One region of the Brevibacillus sp. HD3.3A genome, then DNA from elsewhere that is predicted to be linked to it. Evidence: riboswitches for the same ligand, from Rfam matches in the RefSeq annotation. Region 1 holds a riboswitch; each other region holds the start of a gene.
What was found. Region 1 has a riboswitch for cobalamin ahead of HP435_RS24060 (energy-coupling factor ABC transporter permease). Riboswitches for the same ligand answer to the same signal wherever they lie in the genome.
Positions count from the first base shown of each region.

Region 2: it holds a riboswitch for cobalamin, as region 1 does, so the genes downstream of both, HP435_RS25250 (ABC transporter substrate-binding protein) here and HP435_RS24060 (energy-coupling factor ABC transporter permease) in region 1, are expected to answer to the same signal.
Region 3: it holds a riboswitch for cobalamin, as region 1 does, so the genes downstream of both, cobO (cob(I)yrinic acid a,c-diamide adenosyltransferase) here and HP435_RS24060 (energy-coupling factor ABC transporter permease) in region 1, are expected to answer to the same signal.

Region 1 is NZ_CP085874.1:5,142,076-5,144,270, reverse strand. Features, by position in the region: gene HP435_RS24065 (quinone-dependent dihydroorotate dehydrogenase) at 1-523, shown strand, start outside; cobalamin riboswitch at 675-871, shown strand; gene HP435_RS24060 (energy-coupling factor ABC transporter permease) at 1,019-1,783, shown strand; gene HP435_RS24055 (energy-coupling factor ABC transporter substrate-binding protein) at 1,780-2,064, shown strand; gene cbiQ (cobalt ECF transporter T component CbiQ) at 2,061-2,195, shown strand, end outside.
Region 2 is NZ_CP085874.1:5,397,755-5,399,949, reverse strand. Features, by position in the region: gene HP435_RS25260 (alpha/beta fold hydrolase) at 1-291, opposite strand, end outside; gene HP435_RS25255 (winged helix-turn-helix transcriptional regulator) at 401-769, shown strand; cobalamin riboswitch at 924-1,122, shown strand; gene HP435_RS25250 (ABC transporter substrate-binding protein) at 1,272-2,195, shown strand, end outside.
Region 3 is NZ_CP085874.1:1,244,142-1,246,336, reverse strand. Features, by position in the region: gene cobD (threonine-phosphate decarboxylase CobD) at 1-605, opposite strand, end outside; gene cobO (cob(I)yrinic acid a,c-diamide adenosyltransferase) at 605-1,144, opposite strand; cobalamin riboswitch at 1,415-1,638, opposite strand; gene HP435_RS06265 (TerD family protein) at 1,818-2,195, opposite strand, start outside.

The DNA of each region.
Region 1 (2,195 bases):
GGAGACAGAAAGCATGCGCCAGCTGGTGCGGGCGATACGCGAGAAAGCGGCTGAGCTGGAAGCGCGCGGCATTCAGAAAAAACCGATTTTGCTCAAAGTAGCTCCAGACATGTCTGACGAGCATATGCGCGATGTCGTGCAAGGGGCTGTGGCGGAAGGTATTTCCGGGATTATTGCCACCAATACGACACTGTCGCGGGAAGCTGTTCAAGGGCATCGGTACGGCGAGGAAGCGGGCGGTTTGAGCGGAAAGCCGCTGACAGAGCGATCGACAGCGTGGGTGAAAGAGATTTATCAGGAAGTCGGAGGCAAAGTGCCGATTATCGGTGTCGGAGGCATTTTTACCGGAGAAGACGCCTATCAGAAAATACGCGCGGGCGCCAGCCTGGTCCAGGTTTATACTGGCATGATTTATCAAGGGCCTGGCATTTCGAAGCAGATCAACAAGCAATTGCTCAAGCTGATGCAGCGGGACGGTTTTTCCCACATCAGCGAAGCGGTTGGCGTGGACGCGAAAGCGTAGAATCAAAAACGTAGAACCAAAAACAAGGCTCGTGCAGTCAATGACATTCGCCAAAAGGTCATCGGTTGCAGGAGCCTTTTGATAATAAGCTTTACGCTGGATTGGGCGATTGAGTATAATAATGTAGGACAAGCAAGAACTGTCAAACAATTGGATATTGTCGGCAATAGGTGCCTTTGTGTGCATGAGCACGAAGGGTAACAGGGAATCGGGTGAAAGTCCCGAGCGGTCCCGCCACTGTAATCAGGGAGTTCTCTTTGATGAAGTTCCACTCATATTCATATGGGGAAGGACAAAGAGCGCATCGATCTGAAAGCCAGGAGACCTACCTACTTGCCACACCCTGGAGACCTTCGCGGAAAGGAGCGGTGAATACGGAGCAATTGGACAGAAGTTCATGTCTATTGTTTTGTGCGCATACCTCGTCTGCTATCGGATGGGGCTTTTTTGATTGGAAAAAACGGTAAAAAGAACAGCAAAGGAGGAGAAGTTGCCTTGAATCGATCACGCTTTGTCTCGACCTGTTTATTGATTGCGGGCTTTGTTCTTTACTTTCTCGTAAATGAACCGCAAACTTCTTACGCGATGCACATTATGGAAGGGTATTTGCCGCTGTCGTGGGCGTTGTTCTGGTGGGTAGTATTTATTCCGTTCTTCATTCTTGGCATTCGTTCGTTAAACAAAATCGTCAAAGAACACCCGCAAATGAAGCTGCTTATTGGCGTATCAGGTGCCTTTGCTTTCGTGCTGTCTGCTTTGAAAATTCCTTCGGTGACGGGAAGCAGCTCCCATCCTACCGGAACAGGACTTGGGGCGATCATGTTCGGCCCGTGGGTGATGTCTGTGCTGGGCAGTCTGGTGCTGTTGTTCCAAGCCTTGCTGTTGGCGCATGGCGGATTGACCACGCTTGGCGCCAACGCTGTTTCGATGGCGGTTGTCGGGCCGATGGTGGCTTACGGGGTGTACCGCCTGATTGTCCGTGCCAACGGAGGACAACGTTTGGCTGTCTTCGCTGCGGCAGCTCTTGCTGACCTGGCGACTTATGTAGTGACATCTGTTCAGTTGGCGCTGGCTTTTCCGGCTGAGTCTGGCGGGGTATTGGCTTCTTTCGCCAAGTTCGCTGGCATTTTTGCCATCACACAAATTCCGTTGGCGATCAGCGAGGGGCTTCTGACCGTGCTCGTCTGGAACTGGCTTCAATCTTACAATGCAAAAGAGCTGGCGGAGCTGCGCTTGCTGAAACGGGAGGAATCGCTGTGAAAAAAGGAATGAACTGGCTGCTGCTCCTGGGTGTCGTCGTGCTTGCGATCGTGCCGTTGCTTTTGGTGCAGGACTCGGAGTTCGGCGGAGCGGACGGAGCGGCAGAGGAAGCGATCAAGGAGATTGCCCCTGCGTACGAGCCGTGGTTCCAGCCGCTGCTTGAACCGCCAGGAGGCGAGACGGAGAGCTTGCTGTTTGCCGTGCAAGCGGCATTGGGAGCGGGCATTGTCGGCTATGCGATGGGCTTGTACAAAGGTCGGCTGGATAAAAACAAAAAATGAACTGGCAGCAGCTTGACTCTCTTTCGTATCAAAACCGTCTGAGATTTTTGCCGCCGGAACACAAGCTTCTGTTTGCGAGCGCGTTGATTTTGCTCGTTTTGACAGGACATGAGTGGTTGCAAATGGCGATT
Region 2 (2,195 bases), 260 kb from region 1:
GCCGAGCGAGTAGCCTACGACATGAAAGTGCGTAAAGCCTTCCTGCATAACTGCCTGCACATTTTGCTCGACCAGATCGTCCAGCTCCAGCCGCTCGCGGTCGTCTTGCGTTTTGCCCGAGCCGCTGTAATTGGGGGTGATGACGGTAAAGTCAGGTGCCAGCGCCTTGCCGAGATTGCCCCACGTGCCTTCGTAACTGCCTCCTGTACCGTGGATCAACAGCACGGCAGGTCCGCTTCCTTCTACTGCATATGCGACGTTTATGGGACCAACCTGAACGAATTTTTCCATGAGGGCCTCCTTGAAATCGTGTTTTACAAAAGTGATCTTACCGAATACACTGTAAAAAAGTAAGTACGCACTTTTTCGTTGAATACTTACCAAAAGGGAAGTGAGAACCATGGGGAACCAACAGGTGATTTATCAAATAAACGGCAAACAGTTTCAGTGTCCGATCGAGCTGTCTGTTTCCATTCTTGCAGGAAGATGGAAAACGACGATTATTTGCCAACTGATGAACGGGAAAAAGCGGTACGGTGAGCTGAAGAAAAACATCATGGGCGTGAATCACAAAATGCTCGCGGAACAGCTGCGGGAGCTGGAAGAGGCGGGGATTGTGCTGCGGCATGTGTACCCGGTCGTTCCGCCAAAGGTGGAGTACGAGCTGACAGAGCGGGGAGAAGCACTGCGTCCCGTGATTGAATACTTGATCAAATGGGGAGAGCAGTTTGGCACGCCTGTGGCGGATGAAGTGGAGCCGACTGCCTAAAACTGCTGAAAGCACCGGGCCATAATCGCATACGACAACCATACGACCACCTGAGAACGGCGGATTTTTTTCGGGCGAAGGCAAAAGAGGGAAGGAAGCGGCCGATTTGTTTTTACGGTCCCCCCTCCCTATGAAAATAATGGTATAATCAGCCAAGAATAGCATGCAGCTAGGTGCCTTTGCGAGAGCAAGGGGTAACAGGGAATCGGGTGAAAATCCCGAGCGGTCCCGCCACTGTAATTGGTGAGTTCTCTTTCCAACATGTCACTCGGTATGGAGCATAACCATCGGGGAAGACGAAAGAGCGCGATGAGCCAAAAGCCAGGAGACCTACCTAGTTTGTCACACCCGTAATCCTTCGCGGAAAAGGTGAGGTGTAGGAAGAAGCTGCGACAGCTTGTGTCTATTTATTCATGATGTCGACTGATTACTTCTACACGTTTGCCTCGTCCGGCGGGACGGGGCTTTTCTATTGATCACAAAAAGATAGGGAGTGGAAACGATGCTGCAAAAGAACCGGAAAAGCTGGATCGGCAAAGCATGGCTGTTTGGCCTGCTCACGATTTTTTTGGTCGTGACTGGCTGCTCTGCTGCTTCACCGTCATCGTCAACGCCTGCGGAACAGAAAACTGAACAGGCGGTGCCGCAGGAAAAGCAGGAGCTTGCTTTTCAAGATTCCGCAGGGACTGCGATCACGGTAAAGCTGCCAGTAGAGCGGGTGGTCGTGCTCAATCGCAACACGGCAGAAGCGATCAAGCTGCTGGGAGCCGAGCAGTACGTGCTGGCTACAGGCGACACGACGGTCAAAAATAACCCGTACCTCGGATTTGACAGCAAGCCGGATGTGGGGGAAACGAAGCAGATCAATCTGGAGCAAATCATCAGCTTGAAGCCGCAAATCGTCTTCGCCTATACGAATCGCCCCGACAAGACGCTGGAGGAAAAGCTGGAGCCAGCCGGAATCAAAGTCGTGCGAATGAACAACTATTTGCCGGAACAGATGGATGAGGAGCTGAAGCTGCTCGGCAAAATTTTTGATAAATCGGACAAGGCAGACGAATTTCTCGCCTGGAAGCATTCGATTGAAAAGCTGTTAGCGGACCGGGTGGCGGGCATCAAGGAGGAAGACAAAAAACAGGTGCTTGCCTTGTCAGCCGGATTTCTCAATACGAACGGGGGCTACCGGATTTTCCCCAGCCAGTCGTTAGACGGGAAGCCAGGAGTAGGGGAAGGCTACGCGACGATTCTGGCTGGCGGGAAAGACGCTGCCGACTTGCAATGGAATCCGGCGGAGGCGTCGACTACGATCATGGTCGACGAGGAATATGTGCTCAAGCGCAACCCGGAGGTCATTACCCTGCACGGCACCTGGCTGGGTGGCTACAATGTGAAGGATACGAAGCCGTTTGAAGAAGCGCTGCGCCAT
Region 3 (2,195 bases), 2.3 Mb from region 1:
GCCAGCGTAAATTGCCGTTCTTCCGCCACGAAATCGAGAAAAGCTTCGTCCACGACCAGCCAGGTGCCTGTCTCTGCCGCCCAGTCCGCCATTTGCAACAGCTCCTGCGGCTCGTACAAGATCCCGGTCGGGTTGTTCGGCGAGCCGACAAATACGAGATCAGCCTGTTCAAACAGCTTGTACAGCTCGGCATGATCCGGCTTGTAGCCGTTCTCTGCTTTTCCGTAGCAACCAATGACACGCGCGCCAAACTGCTCGGAAAGCTCTGCATATTCCGAAAAGCACGGATACACGACGCCGACTGTCTCTGGTTGCAGCCCGAGAATCGCCAAAGCCATCGCTTCCGCCGCTCCATTGGCTGGCAAAAGATATGCTTCCGGCAGTCCGAGACGCTTCGCCAGCGCCTGGCGAAACTCGCGGTGTCCCGGGTCCGGATAGCGCAACACCGCAGACAGCGAATCCAGCAGCATGTCCCTGACCCGTTCCGGCATGCCGAGCGGATTGATATTGGCGCTGAAATCGAGAAACTCTCCAGGCTTTACGCCAAAGCGTTGCGAGGCGGTCAGCAAGTCGCCACCGTGACCATACGTTTCCAGCACGTTCATTAAAATTCTACCCCCAGCACTGCTGGTATTCCTTCGTCATAGTAATGCTTGAGCGGCTTCATTTCTGTCACCAGATCAGCCATGTCCATCACTTCCTGCTTGGCGCTCCGCCCCGTCACGACCAGATGCACATGGCTCGGCCTGTTTTGAATCGCTTCCAAAACATCCGACAGCGGCAGCACATCGTCAATGGGAAAACGATCGATCGCCAGCGCGTTGTTCAGCTCGTCCAAAATCACGACGTCATACGCTCCCGAAGACAGCTTTTCCCGGGCAAAAGCCCACGCCTCCTTGAGCGCTTCCCGATGCTCCTCTGGCGTCTTCGTCCACGTAAAGCCTACGCCCTTTTGCACGATCTCGATGCCGAGCTTGTCAAAAATGATTTTCTCTCCATACGTCCGCTCAGGCGACTTGATGAACTGAATCATAATCACCTTTTTCCCCCGCCCGGTCGCCCGTACAGCCAGGCCCACCGCTGCTGTCGTCTTTCCTTTTCCGTCTCCGGTATAGACCAAAAACAGTCCACGTTTATTGCTCACAACGCACACCCCCAGATTGAAGTGAAGACCTTGCTGTCATTTTGACCCTACATACTTTTCAGGGCCCCCGTCAGTTACCTAAAAAAGGATAGTTTTCTCCAGCCCTTTTCAGGTACTTTTCGGGGACCCCATTGTCCAGTCCAAAAAGTGTCAGCGATTGCTTGTCAGGCGCACAAAAAAACGCTTTGTTTTCCAAAATCTAGAAGGAAAACAAAGCGCGGATAGCTGACAAAAACAATCCTCACCTCTTCCTTTGACCCGAAGGAAAACAGTGCATACACCAAAACAGGCAGGTTTCCTGGCTCAAGGATCATCACTCTTCTTCTCCTTCCCGCCTCGTAGTGGGGCAGTGGATGGCGCCGTTGCCAGGAAGAAGAGCTACTCTTTTACAGTGGCGGGACCGCGTTGGCATTTCACCAAACTTCCCTTTTAACCCTGTCTTTCACGAAATAAGCACTCGCAAAAACACAAGGACCTGTTTTCTATCCTATTCAAATGTCGTTCATTCATTTCAATAACACTCACTTGTTTTAATAATAGCAAATGCTACCGTGGATTCAAGCAAAAGCTGCAAATCGGAGAGGGAAAATGGAAAAACACGGAAAATCCGAGGGAGCGATTCTTGCAAACAACGAAAAAAGCCAGCCTGAGCTGACTTTTAAACTTCCCATCATTAACCAGCGAGGAAATCAGCCAAGATCACTTCCATGTCAAACGGGGTAATCCCCTCTTCCATGGAAAAAACCGTGTCTGCTTCCTCCATCCGGTCGGTAATCGTCCCTCTCGCCTGTGCGTGCAGGGTGAACAGCTCGTGCAAGGTCGGCTTCACAAGTGTCGTCAGCGCGCGGCCCATCCATTCGATACCGCCGCCATTTGCCTCTACGTTGTTGACGAAGCGCGGATGCGAACGCAGCGCGATGTCCGTCCAAATGACTTTTCGCTCTGCCAGATCGAGAATGACCGGGAGGCAGATCGTCGAACGGGCAGCGATGTCGGCTTTATCCTGAACTGTCAACGGTTCAAAAACTTCGCCGGACTCGGGCTGACTGCG